DNA from 2 places in the Paenibacillus ihbetae genome. Region 2 is predicted to be linked to the other one. Evidence: predicted binding sites of a transcription regulator. Region 2 holds the regulator's gene; the other holds the start of a gene.
The links. The regulator CtsR, encoded in region 2, represses protease genes until heat stress. The targets are predictions, from matches to a motif close to ATGGTCAATAAAGGTCAAACA.
Positions count from the first base shown of each region.

Region 1: clpP (ATP-dependent Clp endopeptidase proteolytic subunit ClpP) is a predicted target of CtsR. The motif match lies at 2,387-2,407, and genes of this name have one in related genera.

Region 1 covers NZ_CP016809.1:2,988,457-2,996,615, reverse strand. Annotated here, with positions in the region: gene BBD41_RS13330 (PdaC/SigV domain-containing protein) at 1-830, shown strand, start outside; gene BBD41_RS13325 (hypothetical protein) at 1,127-1,573, opposite strand; gene clpP (ATP-dependent Clp endopeptidase proteolytic subunit ClpP) at 1,712-2,308, opposite strand; tRNA gene BBD41_RS13315 (tRNA-Arg) at 2,473-2,547, opposite strand; gene BBD41_RS13310 (sugar-binding transcriptional regulator) at 2,810-3,853, shown strand; gene gap (type I glyceraldehyde-3-phosphate dehydrogenase) at 3,980-4,984, shown strand; gene BBD41_RS13300 (phosphoglycerate kinase) at 5,177-6,358, shown strand; gene tpiA (triose-phosphate isomerase) at 6,441-7,193, shown strand; gene gpmI (2,3-bisphosphoglycerate-independent phosphoglycerate mutase) at 7,195-8,159, shown strand, end outside.
Region 2 covers NZ_CP016809.1:3,941,017-3,949,175, forward strand. Annotated here, with positions in the region: gene BBD41_RS17315 (amidohydrolase/deacetylase family metallohydrolase) at 1-381, shown strand, start outside; gene BBD41_RS17320 (DgaE family pyridoxal phosphate-dependent ammonia lyase) at 359-1,462, shown strand; gene dagF (2-dehydro-3-deoxy-phosphogluconate aldolase) at 1,464-2,219, shown strand; gene BBD41_RS17330 (sugar kinase) at 2,212-3,228, shown strand; gene BBD41_RS17335 (GntR family transcriptional regulator) at 3,242-3,958, shown strand; gene BBD41_RS17340 (CtsR family transcriptional regulator) at 4,418-4,879, shown strand; gene BBD41_RS17345 (protein-arginine kinase activator protein McsA) at 4,904-5,428, shown strand; gene BBD41_RS17350 (protein-arginine kinase McsB) at 5,471-6,538, shown strand; gene clpC (ATP-dependent protease ATP-binding subunit ClpC) at 6,738-8,159, shown strand, end outside.

The DNA of each region.
Region 1 (8,159 bases), 950 kb from region 2:
GCTTGCCTCTGAAATATGATTCGAAGAACCGTACGTATACGCTGAACGCCGGCTATCATCAGCTAAGCGCCGTTGTGTACGACTCGAAGGAAATCGGCTTGTCGGTGAACGGATTATACGCCGGAGAGCCTGGGGGCCAGATCATCAACGGACGGCTCTATCTGCCGTTCAAGACGGTCAGCGAATACTTGGGGATCCAGGGACAATGGAGTCCGTCCTCGAAGACGCTAAGCTTGACCAAGCAGCAGGCTGATCTAACGATCAAATCGGAAACGCTGAGGAAGACGATCCTTGGCGTGGAAGCTGTCGTGAATTATCCGGTTGTCAGCGGCCTGGGTAACGAAGAAGCTCAAAGCCAAATCAACAGCGTATTGAAAAAGCATGCCGAGGGCGTGATCGCCCGGGCAGAGGAAAGCATCAAGGAGCTTCCCCCGGGTGGAGATAGCTTCCCTTACGCATTCGAGGGCAATTTTGTGGTCCACTACAACAAGGACGGCCTGCTGAGCGTGACGGCGCATGAATATTCCTATCTTGGCGGCGCGCACGGCATGACCTTCAAGAACAGCTTTACATTCTCCCTGAAGGACGGGAAGCAGCTGAAGCTTGGCGATTTCATTGACCTGAAGGGCAAGAAGAAGAAGCTCGACAACCGCGTCCTGAGCGAGTTGAAGAAGGGCGGAGGCTACCTTGGCGGATTCCAAGGAGTTCCGGGAGATGCGGAATTCTACTTGAAGGATAACGCCGTCGTCCTGTACTTCCAGCTCTATGAATACACGGCATATGCCTATGGCTTCCCTGAATTTGAATTGAAGCTGAAGGAATGGAAATAAGGATGTGAACCGCAGGTTTTGAAACCATGGGATAACTGAATCCTAGGGGACACGGGGCCTGTGATCGTTTGATACGCTGTGATGTAAAGATGCAACAATGTGCCGGAATACAAACAGAAATCCCTTGGATGGCAGCCTGAGGTTTAACTTCAGGCATCGCGACCAAGGGATTTTTGTATGCGTAGGGCATGGCGGCGGGTTCTGCATCACAGTTGGGTATAGCTAATGAGACGGATATGGGCTTCACATGCTCATGAACCAATTAGGAATCCATCCTGATGCGATCCGATAGAATCTCATGTTGCTTGTTCGGGAGCCCTCCGTCTGAAGCGGGAATGTCCAATTCCGTAACCAATAAGACCGGCTCCCCAACCAACGACCGCATGGATAAGCGGATAAACCGTCTCCTCCGAGTGACCGGTGTAGTGGACGAGCCCGTAAAGGGGGACGGCGTAGAGAAGGACGAATGGAACGAGAATGACGTAGAGCTTCAGCAAGTAGCCGACGACCATGAAGAACACGCCGACGAGCCAATAAGCCGAGAACCAGCGGGGGTAGTAAATCTGATTGGTATACCCCATCACAAAACCGGAGAACAGAAGCAGAAGGACAAGAACAATGGAGGCAATTCCATGAATTGCATGCGGATCGGCGCCGGAGACGGCACGCTCCAGGTTCATGATCAGAAACGGAAGATGGACAAGCACGAGCATGAAAACAAAGGATATTTTAGAGCCGATCATAAGGACCTCCCTGTATGTAGGAATCAACAATGCAATTATACCAGGAATAACCAGTGGGGTTGGTCACTATGTTCTATACAGACATAAGAAAAAAGGCATGCACCTTTACGTGTGCATGCCTTTTGCATGTATTGCTTCTTACAGTCCTTGCGAAGGCGTCTTCTCCAACACCTGGTCGACGAGGCCATAAGCTTTGGCTTCTTCGGCTGTCATGAAGTAGTCGCGGTCGGTATCCTTCTCGATTCGTTCCAGCGGTTGGCCGGTGCGCTCGGCAAGAATACGGTTAAGCTTGTCGCGCATCTTCAGAATGCGGCGTGCCCGGATTTCGATATCCGTTGCTTGACCTTGTGCGCCGCCAAGCGGCTGGTGAATCATGATTTCGCTGTTCGGCAGCGCGTAGCGCTTGCCCTTAGCGCCTGCATTCAGCAGGAATGCACCCATGGAGGCGGCCATGCCGACACAGATGGTCGAGACGTCCGGCTTGATGAATTGCATCGTATCGAATATTGCCATGCCCGCGGTGATCGAACCGCCAGGGCTATTGATGTAAAGGTGAATATCCTTCTCCGGATCCTCTGCCGACAAGAACAGCATTTGGGCAATGATGGAATTGGCGACCACGTCATTGACGTCGGAGCCGAGGAAGATTATGCGGTCTTTCAGCAATCTGGAATAGATGTCGTATGCCCGCTCGCCGCGGTTGCTTTGTTCAACGACCATAGGTATAAAACTCACGTGAAAAACCTCCTCATTAAGTGCATCACTAATAAATACTGTTACCGTATTACCCACATGATAAACAATTTTAATCAAAAAGTCAAAGATAGTCAAACTATTGGGTAAAAAAAAGAGCCGTCATGGGCACTTTCGGGTAAGTCTTATATGAGAAAATTCAAAGATGGCGCGCCCGCGAGGAATCGAACCTCGATCTCAGGCTCCGGAGGCCTACGTCATATCCATTGGACCACGGGCGCATATAAAAATCAGCAACGAAGATGATTATACCCTATCTAATTGAAAAACACAAGAGCGGATAAAACATTGTTTTGATATATAGAGAGGTTTCGATTTGGCCATAATGTATAAGAATGATGGTTGCAGAGAAATATACGTTCGGACACTTGCAACCTGCATCATTATTGGTTAGAATAGGGGTGGGACTTAAAAAGTTATCCCGGGACATTTTACGTCCAACCAATAGAAGAGCCGAGACGAAAGTTTGCAGGAGTGGAATGCATGCGTAACCTATTAGAAATACAAGAGCAGCTTCTGCCCGATTTGATGGACACCTTTAAACGAAGGTACACGATTCTCCATCAGATCAAGCTGTCCGGGCTGGTCGGCCGACGAACGCTGGCGTCATCCCTGTCGATGACGGAACGGGTTCTGCGGGCTGAAACCGATCTTCTGAAAGCACAGGGACTGATCGAGATTGAGACGCTCGGCATGCGGATCAGCCATGCGGGCCTGTGTCTGCTTGAAGAACTGGAGCCGCTCATGAAGGAATTGTTCGGGCTGGTCGAGCTTGAGGAGAAGATCAAGAAGGCCTACGGACTCCGCAAGGTTGTCGTCATTCCCGGTGACAGTGAATCCTCTCCGGAAGTGAAGCGCGAGCTCGGGCGTGCCGGAGCAAGAACACTGCTAAGCTTCGTCGAGAACGGCGATACGATCGCCGTCACGGGTGGATCCACGCTCGCCGAAGTCGCGGAGCAGATGTCACCGTTGACAGCAGGGCCTTTGAAAGGCACCTGGTTTGTGCCCGCACGCGGCGGTCTCGGAGAGAGCATGGAAATCCAGGCCAACACGATTGCTTCCAAGATGGCGAAGCGCGTGGGAGCCGAATATCGGTTGCTGCACGTCCCTGACCTCCTGAGCGAGGATGCCTATCAATCTCTAGTGCAGGATCTGCACATCCAGGAGATTGTGGATGTCATCCGACGTTCCCGGATCATCATCCACGGGATCGGTGACGCGATGGAAATGGCCAGAAGACGCAAGCTGGACGAGGAATCGATCCGCAGCCTCCAGCAGGATGGGGCGATTGCCGAATCCTTCGGATATTACTTCAGCAAGGAAGGCGCGGTTGTCCACAAGATGCTGACTCTCGGGCTCCGGCTGGAAGACATCATGCAGACGGAGACGATCATCGGTATTGCCGGCGGCCGAAGCAAAGCCAAAGCGATTCATGCCGTGCTGAAATTCGGGCACGAGGATATCCTCGTTACGGATGAGGCGGCGGCGCTGGAGGTGGAGAAGGAGATCGATGCGGCGGCATCGTAGCCTTACGGTCCAGGCAGCATGGCAGCATACAGGAGCAAGGCCTCGTTATTCTTTATCCCGTTGTCTTGATCGGCTTAACGGCCGGTCTTGAATATATTAATTTTACAAATATGGAGGGAACTACTCATGGTTAAAGTAGGTATTAACGGTTTTGGACGTATTGGACGCAACGTGTTCCGTGCTGCGCTGAATAACAGCGAAGTAGAAATCGTTGCAATCAACGATTTGACGGACGTAAGCACGCTGGCTCACCTTTTGAAATATGACACGACTCACGGAAGACTGAATGCAACCGTTGAAGCTAAAGAAGGCGCACTGGTTGTAAACGGCCGTGAAATCAAAGTATTTGCTGAGCGCAACCCTGAAGCATTGCCTTGGGCTGAGCACGGCGTAGAAATCGTTGTTGAGTCCACGGGGATCTTCACAGCGAAAGAGAAAGCTTCCGCTCACCTGAAAGGCGGCGCTAAGAAAGTTATTATCTCCGCTCCAGCTACGGACGAGGATATCACCATCGTTATGGGCGTTAACGAAGAGAAATACGATGCTGCTAACCACACCATCATCTCCAACGCTTCTTGCACAACCAACTGCTTGGCTCCATTCGCTAAAGTTCTCGACGAGAAGTTCGGCATCGTGAAAGGTATGATGACTACCGTTCACTCCTACACGAATGACCAGCAAGTGCTTGACCTTCCGCACAAAGATCTGCGTCGTGCTCGTGCAGCTGCAGAGAACATCATTCCTTCCACAACGGGTGCTGCTAAAGCGGTTAGCCTGGTTCTGCCGCAATTGAAAGGCAAGCTGAACGGTATGGCAATGCGCGTACCTACGAAGAACGTTTCCGTAACGGACCTCGTTGTTGAGCTGTCCAAGAACGTAACGCAAGAAGAAGTTAACGCAGCGCTGAAAGCAGCTGCTGAGGGCCCATTGAAAGGCATCCTGAACTACTCCGACGAGCCGCTCGTATCCAGCGACTACAATGGCGATCCTGCTTCTTCCACAATCGACGCGCTCTCCACAATGGTTGTTGGCGACAACATGGTTAAAGTTGTTTCCTGGTATGACAACGAGTGGGGCTATTCCAACCGTGTCGTTGACCTCGCTGCTTACATCGCAAGCAAAGGTCTGTAATTGATCCAGCCCATCAATCGAAGAGGAGTTCCGTTTACGGGCCTCCTCTTTGGTTCATGGTTTTACCTGTTTTCATGCCAGAGTACTGGGAAGTAACGAGAGAAGCCGGTTCTGGCGGGCGATTAGACAGAGAAACGAAAGCAGCGGCATGCTGCCCGGCGAGGAGAACATTTTGTTAGGAGGAACGTGGAGATGAACAAGAAAAGTGTGCGTGACGTAGAAGTAAGCGGCAAACGGGTGTTTGTCCGCGTCGATTTCAATGTACCGCTCGAAGATGGTAAAATTACAGACGACACTCGGATTCGCGAAACTTTGCCGACGATTCAATATTTGGTGGAGCGGGGCGCCAAGGTCATCCTGGCGAGCCACTTGGGCCGTCCAAAAGGCGAGGTTGTCGAATCGCTGCGTCTGAATCCTGCGAGCGAGCGTCTGTCCGAGCTGTTGGGCAAGCCGGTAGCGAAAGCGGACGAAGCTGTAGGGGAAGCGGTAAAAGCCCAGGTCGAAAAGCTGCAAAACGGCGACGTGCTTGTGCTTGAAAATGTTCGTTTTTATCCAGGTGAAGAGAAGAATGATCCGGAGCTGGCGAAGCAGTTCGCAGAGCTTGCCGATCTGTTCGTGAACGACGCGTTTGGCGCAGCACACCGTGCGCATGCATCTACTGAAGGTATTGCTCATCATCTTCCAGCCGTATCCGGCCTCTTGATGGAGAAGGAGCTGTCCGTTCTCGGCAAAGCCCTCTCGAATCCGGATCGTCCGTTCACGGCGATTATCGGCGGCTCGAAGGTTAAGGACAAAATCGATGTCATCGACAACCTGCTGAACATTGCCGACAACGTGATCATCGGCGGCGGACTGACGTATACCTTCCTGAAGGCGCAAGGGCATGAAATCGGCCAATCTCTACTTGACAAAGAGAAGCTGGATGCCGCGCTCGGATTCATCGAGAAAGCGAAGCAGCTCGGCAAGAATTTCTACCTGCCTGAGGATATCGTCGTTACCGACGAATTCAGCGCAAATGCCAACACCAAGGTTGTCAATATCGACGGAATTCCGGCGGATTGGGAAGGCATTGATATCGGACCGAAGACTCGCGCCAAATACGCTGAGGTCATTAAAAACTCCAAGCTGGTTGTATGGAACGGACCTATGGGCGTATTCGAAATCGAACCATTCAGCCATGGTACCCGTGCAGTGGCACAGGCATGTGCAGAAACGGAAGCCTACACGGTGATCGGCGGCGGGGATTCCGCAGCAGCTGCTGAGAAATTCGAACTCGCTGACAAAATGGACCATATTTCCACCGGCGGCGGTGCGTCTCTTGAGTTCATGGAAGGCAAAGCACTTCCTGGTGTTGTGGCACTGAACGATAAATAAAGATATAGATCAATGATTTTGGATAGCTAATGTGGAAGAAGCTTGAACCCCGGCTCACCGGGGGAATAAAGGAGTGAACTGTGTGAGAACACCTATCATAGCTGGCAACTGGAAAATGTTTAAGACGGTTCCAGAAGCAAAGGCTTTTTTCGAAGAGGTTAAAGGCAAAGCGGAAGTAGAAGGCGTGGAGAGCGTGATCTGCGCACCGTTTACGAATCTTCCGGCTTTGGTGGAAGCAGCCAAAGGAACGAACATCAAGATCGGCGCGCAAAACCTCCATTTTGAAGATAACGGCGCATTTACAGGCGAAATCAGCGGTTTGATGCTGAAAGACCTGGGCGTTGATTATGTCATTATCGGACATTCCGAGCGACGCCAATACTTTGCGGAAACCGATGAGATCGTGAACAAGAAGGTTCATGCGGCATTCCGTCACGGCTTGCTGCCGATCGTATGCGTAGGCGAGAAGCTGGAAGAGCGTGAAGCCGGCCAAACGAAAGATGTGTGCAAGGTACAGACCGAGGCCGCATTTGCAGGTCTTCCTGCAGACCAAGCGGTTCATGTTGTCATTGCTTACGAGCCAATCTGGGCTATCGGTACAGGCAAATCTTCCACGGCTGAGGATGCTAACGAAGTGATTGCCTATATCCGCGAGCTCGTTAAGGGCTTGTACGGTGAAAGTGTTGCAGCTCAAGTACGGATTCAGTACGGCGGCAGCGTGAAGCCTGAAAATGTAGCGGAGTATATGGGACAAAGCGACATCGACGGCGCGCTCGTCGGCGGTGCAAGTCTTCAGCCGGCTTCCTACATCGCACTCGTTGAGGGGGCGAAGTAAGATGACAGCTCCAAGACCAGTAGCCCTGATCATCATGGATGGTTTCGGGCTTCGCAACACCGAAGCAGGCAATGCAGTCGCTCAAGCGAACAAGCCGAATTACGACCGGTACCTGAAGCAGTATCCGAACACGACGCTTACCGCTTGCGGCGAAGCGGTCGGCTTGCCGGAAGGCCAGATGGGGAACTCCGAAGTGGGCCACCTGAACATCGGCGCAGGCCGGATCGTGTATCAGGATCTGACCCGGATCTCAAAGTCGATTCGGGAAGGCGAGTTCTTCGAGAACGATACGCTGGTCGAGGCGGTTCGCGCGGCAAAAAACAGCGGCAAGAAGCTTCATCTGTACGGGCTTGTGTCGGATGGCGGGGTACATAGCCACATCGAGCATATGTTTGCGATGCTGGACCTGGCCAAGAAGGAAGGCATGCAGGACGTTTACATCCATGGCTTCATGGACGGACGGGATGTAGCGCCTGACAGCGGCAAGCAGTTCGTGAAAGATCTCATTGCGAAGATCCAGGAAGTGGGCGTTGGACAGATCGCTACATTGTCCGGACGCTATTACGCGATGGACCGCGACAAGCGTTGGGATCGTGTGGAGAAGGCTTACCGCGCCATGGTATACGGAGAAGGACCGAAGTACACCGATCCGCTCAAAGCGATTACCGAATCGTATGAGAAATCCGTATATGACGAATTCGTCGAGCCTACGGTGATCGTTGATGACCAAGGCCAGCCGATAAGCCTGGTGGAAAGCGGCGATTCGGTCGTCTTCCTGAACTTCCGTCCTGACCGCGCGATTCAATTGTCCCAGGTGTTCACGAATAAGGATTTCCGCGGCTTCGACCGTGGTCCGGGATTCCCGCAGAACCTGCATTTCGTGTGCTTGACCCTGTTCAGCGAAACGGTGGAGGGCTTCGTTGCCTACAAGCCGAAGGATCTGGACAACACGCTGGGCGAAGTGCT
Region 2 (8,159 bases):
CATGGCACAGCGAGCTTCTCGTTCCAGGTGGCGGAATACGCGAAAGATCATGGGATCGGGCCGGGAACGATCAGCTCCGATATTTACCGGGGGAACCGGATCAATGGCCCCGTATACAGCTTGGCAAGCGTGATGACCAAATTTTTATATCTCGGCTACAGTCTGCAGGAAGTCATCTCTGCCGTCACGGTCAAGGCGGCGGCTTGGCTGAAACGGCCGGAGCTCGGCCGAATTCATGTGGGCGATCCGGCCCACCTCACATTGTTTGCGGTTCGGCAGGGGCCGCATAGCTTGACCGATTCCGAGGGAGAGACGCGCATTGCCGACCGTTATATCGAACCTAAAGGAGTGGTAGTTAATGGATCATTCACTGCATGCTAAATACGGACTCAAGCGAGTTGTCAATGCCAGCGGCCGCATGAGCATACTCGGAGTGTCGGCACCAACGGATACCGTCATGGAAGCCATGCGGATCGGCGGTCAGAGCTACGTGGAAATAGCGGACCTGGTAGACAAGGCAGGCGATTATATCGCCCGCATTCTCGGCTCCGAAGCCGCCGTCGTCGTGAACTCGGCATCAAGCGGCATCGTGTTGTCGGTAGCGGGGATCGTGACGGAGGGCCAGCGCAGACGGAGCGACCGACTCCATCAAGAACCGATTGCGAAGAACGAGATCATCCTGTTCAAAGGACATAACGTTCAATACGGGGCACCGGTCGAAACGATGGTTTACCTGGGCGGCGGCAAGGTGGTAGAGGTCGGCTATGCCAATGAAGGACGCAAAGAGCATATTGAGGAAGCCATTAATGAGCGCACCGCGGCAATTTTGTACGTGAAGTCGCACCACTGTGTTCAGAAAAATATGATTTCCGTCGAGGAAGCGGCGGAAGTCGCTAACGCTCACGGCATCCCGCTGATCGTCGATGCGGCGGCGGAGGAGGATATCCAGAAGTATGTCAAATACGGGGATCTGGCCATCTACAGCGGCTCCAAAGCGATCGAAGGCCCGACCTCCGGCATCGTCGGCGGCAAACGCCAATACGTCGAGTGGGTCAAAGCGCAGCTTCATGGCATCGGACGGAGCATGAAGGTCGGCAAGGAGACAACGTTCGGCTTGCTTCAGGCACTTGATGAGTATATGGTGAAGGAAGATAAGAGCGCGCAGGAGAAGGCAGCGCTGGAGGAGCTTAAGACGCTGTCCAGCCTGCCGGGCATCGACGTGGCCATCGTGCAGGATGAGGCCGGCCGCGCAATTTTCCGCGGACGGGTTAAAGTGGATGAGCAGGCAGCGGGCATCAGCGCCAAGGCGATGAATGATCAGCTTCGGGAAGGCGAGATCGCCGTATATACCCGGGACTACGGGGTACGTCAGGGATATTTCGATATTGATCCACGCTCGCTCGCCGGCGATGACCTGCAGGTCATCATAACAAGAATTCAGCAGATTGCAGGGGGTAAATAACATGTCGAACATGGAGAGACGATTATATAAAAACCGCACGGCATTAAATGTGCTGGCAGGCAGCATCCAGAATGCCAAAGACGTCTTTGAAGCAGCGGAAGGGCATGTCCTGGTCGGCGTCCTTTCGAAAAATTACCCGAGCGCGCAGGAAGCAGTTGTCGCCATGAAGGAGTACGGCGCGGCGATTGAGGATGCCGTGTCGATCGGGCTGGGCGCAGGCGACAACCGCCAGGCGGCCGTCGTGGCGGAAATCGTGAAAAGCTATCCGGGAACTCACATCAATCAGGTGTTCCCGGCAGTCGGGGCGACGCGCGCCAATCTAAACGGTCAGGACGGCTGGATCAACAGCCTTGTTTCCCCGTCCGGCCAAGCAGGCTACGTTAATATTTCGACGGGGCCGGCGAGCGCAGCGGGTACGGACAAAGCGATCATTCCCGTGAAGGCGGCGATCGCCCTGGTGCGCGACATGGGCGGCAATGCGCTTAAATACTTCCCGATGCAAGGCTTGAAGCTGGAAGAGGAATACCGGGCAGTGGCCAAGGCGTGTGCGGAAGAGGATTTCGCCCTCGAGCCGACGGGCGGGATCGACAAAGACAATTTCGAAGCGATCGTCCGGATCGCGCTGGAAGCCGGCGTGCGCCAGGTGATCCCGCATGTATACTCCTCGATCATCGATTCGGCGAGCGGCGATACGATTGTCAGCGATGTGCAGGAGCTTCATCAGACGTTAAAAGCGCTGGTTGATCAATATGCCTAAGAGAATTGCAGCTTTCGGCGAGGTTATGATGCGGCTGCAGGTGCCGGGCTATGCCTCCTTGGCGCAAGAGAGCAGCCTGAACTATTCCTTCTCGGGGACCGGCGTTAATATCGCTTCGGCCCTCGGAAGGCTCGGGCATGCGGGTTATCTGGTCAGCACGCTGCCGGATAATCCGCTCGGCGATGCGGCGACGGCATACCTTCGCAAGCTAGGGATCGGCACGTCCTTCATCAGCCGCGGCGGCAAGTACGTCGGCATGTATTTTTTGGAGAATGGCTTTGGCGTTCGGCCGGGACGGGTCACTTATACGGACCGGCTGGGAAGCAGCTTTAATACGGCGGACCCTGCGATGTATGATTTTTCGGCGATTGCCCGGAGCATCGATGTGATCCACTTCTGCGGAATCACGCTATCCATGAACGAGAATGTCCGGGGCCAGATGAAGGCCTTGGCGCGGGAAGTGAAGGCTAACGGCGGCACGGTGGTGTTCGATTGCAACTACCGGCCATCCCTGTGGGGGGCGGACGGCTATGCTTTTGCCAAGCCGCATTATATGGAGATGCTGTCCCTTGCGGATATCGTCTTCATGAATGAGAAGGATGCGCTTTATATTCTCGGGATGGAAACGAAGCGGGAAGACCGGGCGGAGCAGCTCGGGGAGCTGATCCCGAAGGTAGCGGAGACATACGGCATTTCAGCACTTGCCGGCACCCATCGCCATATTAATGGAGACAATACCCATTCCCTGAAAGGGTATTTGTATAAGGACGGAGCGTTTCATTTTTCAAGAACGTTGACCTTCTCCGTCTATGACCGGATCGGAGCGGGGGATGCTTATGCCAGCGGCGTGATCCATGGCCTGCTGGAGGGATTTGATCCACTGCAAACGGTAGAGTTCGCGGCGGCGGCGGCCATGCTGGCCCACACGGTACCTGGAGATACGCCGACAGCAGGAGAGCTTGACATTCTGCGAGCAATGGGTGATCATAGGTCGGATGTGGAAAGGTAAGGTGAACGAACGTATGTCGATCACGCGTAAGAACGGCCCGCTGTATCTTCAGATCAAGAAGATCATCAAGGACCGGATCCTGCATGGGGTGTACCCTTTGGGTACCCATATTCCTTCCGAGCCGCAGCTGGAGCAGGAATTCAACGTCAGCAAAATGACCGTGCGCAATGCGATTCAGGAGCTTCACCAGGAGGGCTATGTCGAGAAACGCAGCGGGGTAGGGACGATTGTTACCCGCAACACCTCGTTCTCGAAGCTTTCCAAGGGCAAGCTGTTTACCGAGATTCTGGTCGAGGAAGGGCATCAGATTCAGAAGCGCCATCTGAAGACCGAATGGGTGTTTCACGAGCCGGATAGCGAGATGTATGAAAAATTCGGCGAAAAATGCCTTCGCATCGAGCGGTTGTACCTGCTGGACGGGCAGCCCTACATTCACTATACGCATTATGTTTCGCCGCTTGTCGATATGGGCGGGGATTTCGGGCCTGGCGAGCTCCCTTCCCTTTATGACCGGATCGAAGAAAGCCAGATTACACTGGAGAATTTCCGCGACCGTTTTCTGGCGGCCGTAGCGGATGAAGAGATGGCGGGTCTGCTTGGCGTCAACCCGGGTACGCCGCTCCTCAAACGGCTCAGATCCTCTTTCGACGGTGCGGGGACGATTATAGAATACAGCATTGGTTATTACAATACAGAGCTTCAGCATTATTTAATCAGCTACGACGCGTAAAGACAAGGCGCAGCGGGAAGGTTCGAAAGGAATAAAGTCAGGGAAGGGCAGCCTTATGGCCGGGGAACCGGGATCAGGCTGCTTTTTTCTATGGCTACGAGCTGCAGACGTGCGTTGTGGGGATAAAGAGCATGCTTGGGTGTTGCAGTTGAAGGTGCGGTTAAGGGCAGGCTTGGACGGCAATCGAAGCGGCAAAATTCCTGCGGGGCTGTGGCTATAAGCGTGAGAAAAAATGGGCAGACTACGAATAACAGTCCGGCGCGAAATTTTATGGGCCCCCCCTTGGCAAATTTAAAAATTATGCTATAATGAGATTAAAGTCAAAGAAAGTCAAAGTCAACGGGCAGGGTTCGCTGATTTTGATTATGTTTAAAATTTAACGTATAAGGTATGACTCTGTGCGGACGTGTAAGATCACAATCCGTCTTATCGTTTCAAACAGTGGAGGATGAACAGACCATGCGTAATATCTCTGATATTATCGAACAATACCTCAAGAGCATTTTGCAGGAAAGCCCGGAGGGAACCGTTGAAATTCAACGGAACGATCTGGCGGAGCAGTTCTCCTGCGTCCCTTCCCAGATCAACTATGTCATCAGCACCAGGTTTACGCTGGAGAAGGGCTTTCTCGTCGAGAGCAAGCGCGGAGGCGGCGGTTATATCCGCATCCAGCGGATCGAGCTTCCCCAGCATTCCGCACTCCATCAGCATCTGCATCATACGATCGGCAGCCGGATTGACCAGACGGTCGCGGAAGGGCTGATCTATCAGCTGGAGGAGTCAAGGTTCTTGAACAAACGAGAGGCCAGCTTGATGCGGGCCGCCATTTCGAGGGATTGCCTCAATGTGAAGCTTCCTTACCGGGATGAGCTCCGTGCGAGAATCATGAAGGCCATGCTTATTGCTTTGTTAGGTAAGTGAGTCTGTGTAAGGAGGGCATGGAGTATGATATGCCAGGAATGTGGTAAACGACCAGCGACATTGCATTTTACGAAAATCGTGAATGGCGAGAAGACCGAATTTCATTTTTGTGAATCTTGTGCCCGTGAAAAAGGGGAATTGATTCCCGGGACGTCGAATGGTTTTTCTATACACAGTTTGCTGTCAGGCCTCCTGGATCTGGATCCTTCCGGCAAGGGGCAGAATGCTGGTGCTAAGCCGGCCCAGACGCTGCGCTGCGAGGAATGCGGCATGACGTATTCCCAATTCAGCAAGCTTGGCCGTTTCGGCTGCAGCTCGTGTTATAAATATTTCTCCGACCGCCTGGATCCGCTGTTCAAGCGAGTGCATGGCAACACGTCCCATGTCGGCAAGGTGCCGAAACGGACCGGCGGGGTCATTCAGCTCAAGCGCAAGATTGAGGAGCTGAAGAAGGAGCTTCAGTTCCGGATCGTGCAGGAGGAGTTTGAAACGGCCGCCGAGATTCGGGACCGGATCCGCGAGCTTGAGCGAAATATCGCTCAAGGATGAGGAACTTAGGATGATGCACTTTTTTGCTAGGAGGAATGCGTGATGTCTAATCACCGGTTTACCGATACGGCGCTGAGCGAATGGATGCGCGGGAATGGTCAGGATTCCGACATTGTCATCAGCACCCGTGTCAGGGTGGCGCGCAATCTGCAGCAGCTTCCTTTCCCGCTGCTGGCGACGAATCAGCAGTCGAGCGAAGTGCTAGAGCGCCTGATCAGCGTCATCAACGATAGGGAGCGGCTGAACGATTTTGGAGAGCTGCATGTGATCAAATTAAGCGATATCGACGATTTGGATAAACGGGTCCTTGTCGAGAAGCATCTGATCAGCCCCAATTTGGCCAATGAATCCCGAAACGGCGCTGTCATTTTGACGGAGGACGAATCCGTCAGCATCATGATCAATGAAGAGGATCATTTGCGCATACAGTGTTTATACCCGGGCTTTCAGGTCCGGGAAGCTTGGGAGCGGGCGACGGCGCTGGACGATATTTTCGAGGCGCATGTCGATTATGCCTTTGACGACAAGCGGGGATTCCTGACCAGTTGTCCGACGAACGTCGGAACCGGCCTCCGGGCCTCGGTGATGATGCATCTGCCGGCGCTGGTGATGACTCAGCAGATCAACCGGATCCTCTCGGCCGTGTCTCAGGTCGGTCTGACCGTTAGAGGCATTTACGGCGAGGGCAGCGAAGCTGTGGGGAATCTGTTCCAGATCTCCAACCAGATTACGCTTGGCCAGACCGAAGCCGAGATTATTGAGAATCTTCACAGTGTCGCCCTGCAAATCATTGAGCATGAGAAGAACGCCAGACAGCGTCTCCTTAATGAATCCAAGCTGCGGATTACGGACCGGGTGATGCGCTCCTACGGCATACTGTCCTACGCGGCGGTTATGGATTCCAAGGAAGCGGCGCAGCGGCTGTCCGATGTCCGTCTCGGTGTGGATCTCGGATTGCTTGAAGGTCCGGCCAGCTCGGTGATGAACGAGCTCAATGTGAAGACGCAGCCGGGCTTCCTGCAAAAGACGTTCGGAGAGAGCATGAATCCTTCGGAACGCGATATGTACAGAGCCAAGCTCATCAGGGAAACGCTCGCTGCGAAGCCGTAGATGAACTTTTGATTAAGAGACAGGAATCTAGGGCTTGCAGGAAGAATATTTCTTGACCCGGGATAAAAGGGCCAGGGTTCGGTTAATGGAATATAACCGTTGTTTCTTTAAATAGGCGAATCGGGCATCGTCCCTTCGGGACGGCGATACACCGAAATTCGTGAGGGTAAATATACATGAAACGTGGAGGTGCAATATTATGATGTTTGGCAGATTTACGGAACGTGCTCAGAAGGTGCTTGCATTGGCTCAGGAAGAAGCCGTGCGTTTGGGACATAACAATATCGGAACAGAGCATATTTTACTCGGACTCATCCGTGAAGGAGACGGCATTGCGGCTAAAGCGCTGATCGGCCTCGGGCTTGGTCTTGAGAAAATCCAGGATGAAGTGGAGACCTTGATCGGACGCGGCCAGGAGCAGCCAACCAATATTGCCTACACGCCGCGGGCGAAGAAGGTTATTGAGCTTTCCATGGATGAAGCCCGCAAGCTGGGGCACACCTACGTTGGAACAGAGCATATTTTGCTTGGATTGATTCGCGAAGGCGAGGGCGTGGCGGCACGCGTGCTGAACAATCTGGGCATCAGCCTGAACAAGGCGCGCCAGCAAGTGCTGCAGCTGCTCGGCAGCAGCGAGGCGGTATCGAGCCACCACGGCACGCCGCAAAACGTTAGCACGCCTACGCTGGACAGCTTGGCCCGCGATTTGACCGCGATTGCCAAGGAAGGCAACCTGGATCCGGTCATCGGCCGGAGCAAAGAGATCGAGCGCGTCATTCAGGTGCTGAGCCGCCGGACGAAGAACAACCCGGTGTTGATCGGTGAACCAGGGGTCGGTAAGACGGCCATCGCCGAAGGCTTGGCTCAGCGCATTATCAACAATGAAATCCCGGAAACGCTCCGCGATAAGCGGGTCATGACCCTCGACATGGGCTCGGTCGTGGCCGGCACGAAATACCGCGGCGAGTTTGAAGACCGGCTGAAGAAGATCATGGATGAGATCCGCCAAGCGGGCAACATCATCCTCTTCATCGACGAGCTGCATACGCTGATCGGTGCAGGCGGCGCGGAAGGCGCTATCGACGCTTCCAACATTCTGAAACCGTCCCTGGCGCGCGGCGAGCTGCAGTGCATCGGGGCGACGACGCTGGACGAATACCGCAAATATATTGAGAAGGATGCTGCCCTTGAACGGCGCTTCCAGCCAATCACGGTGGATCAGCCTTCTCCGGAGGAAGCGATTCAGATCCTTTACGGGCTGCGTGACAGATATGAAGCGCATCACCGCGTGAAGATTACGGACGAAGCGATCGAGCAAGCCGTAAAACTGTCCGATCGTTACATTACGGACCGGTTCCTGCCGGATAAGGCCATCGACCTGATTGACGAGGCGGGCTCCAAGGTACGCTTGAATACGTACACGATTCCGCCTAACCTGAAAGATCAGGAAGCGCATCTTGAAGATATCCGCAAGGAGAAGGATGCGGCTGTCCAAAGCCAGGAATTCGAGAAGGCGGCTGCCCTTCGTGATACCGAGCAGAAGCTGCGCGAAGAGCTCGAAATAACGAAGAATCAGTGGAAGGAAAAGCAGGGCCGCACCGATTCCGAGGTTACGCCTGAG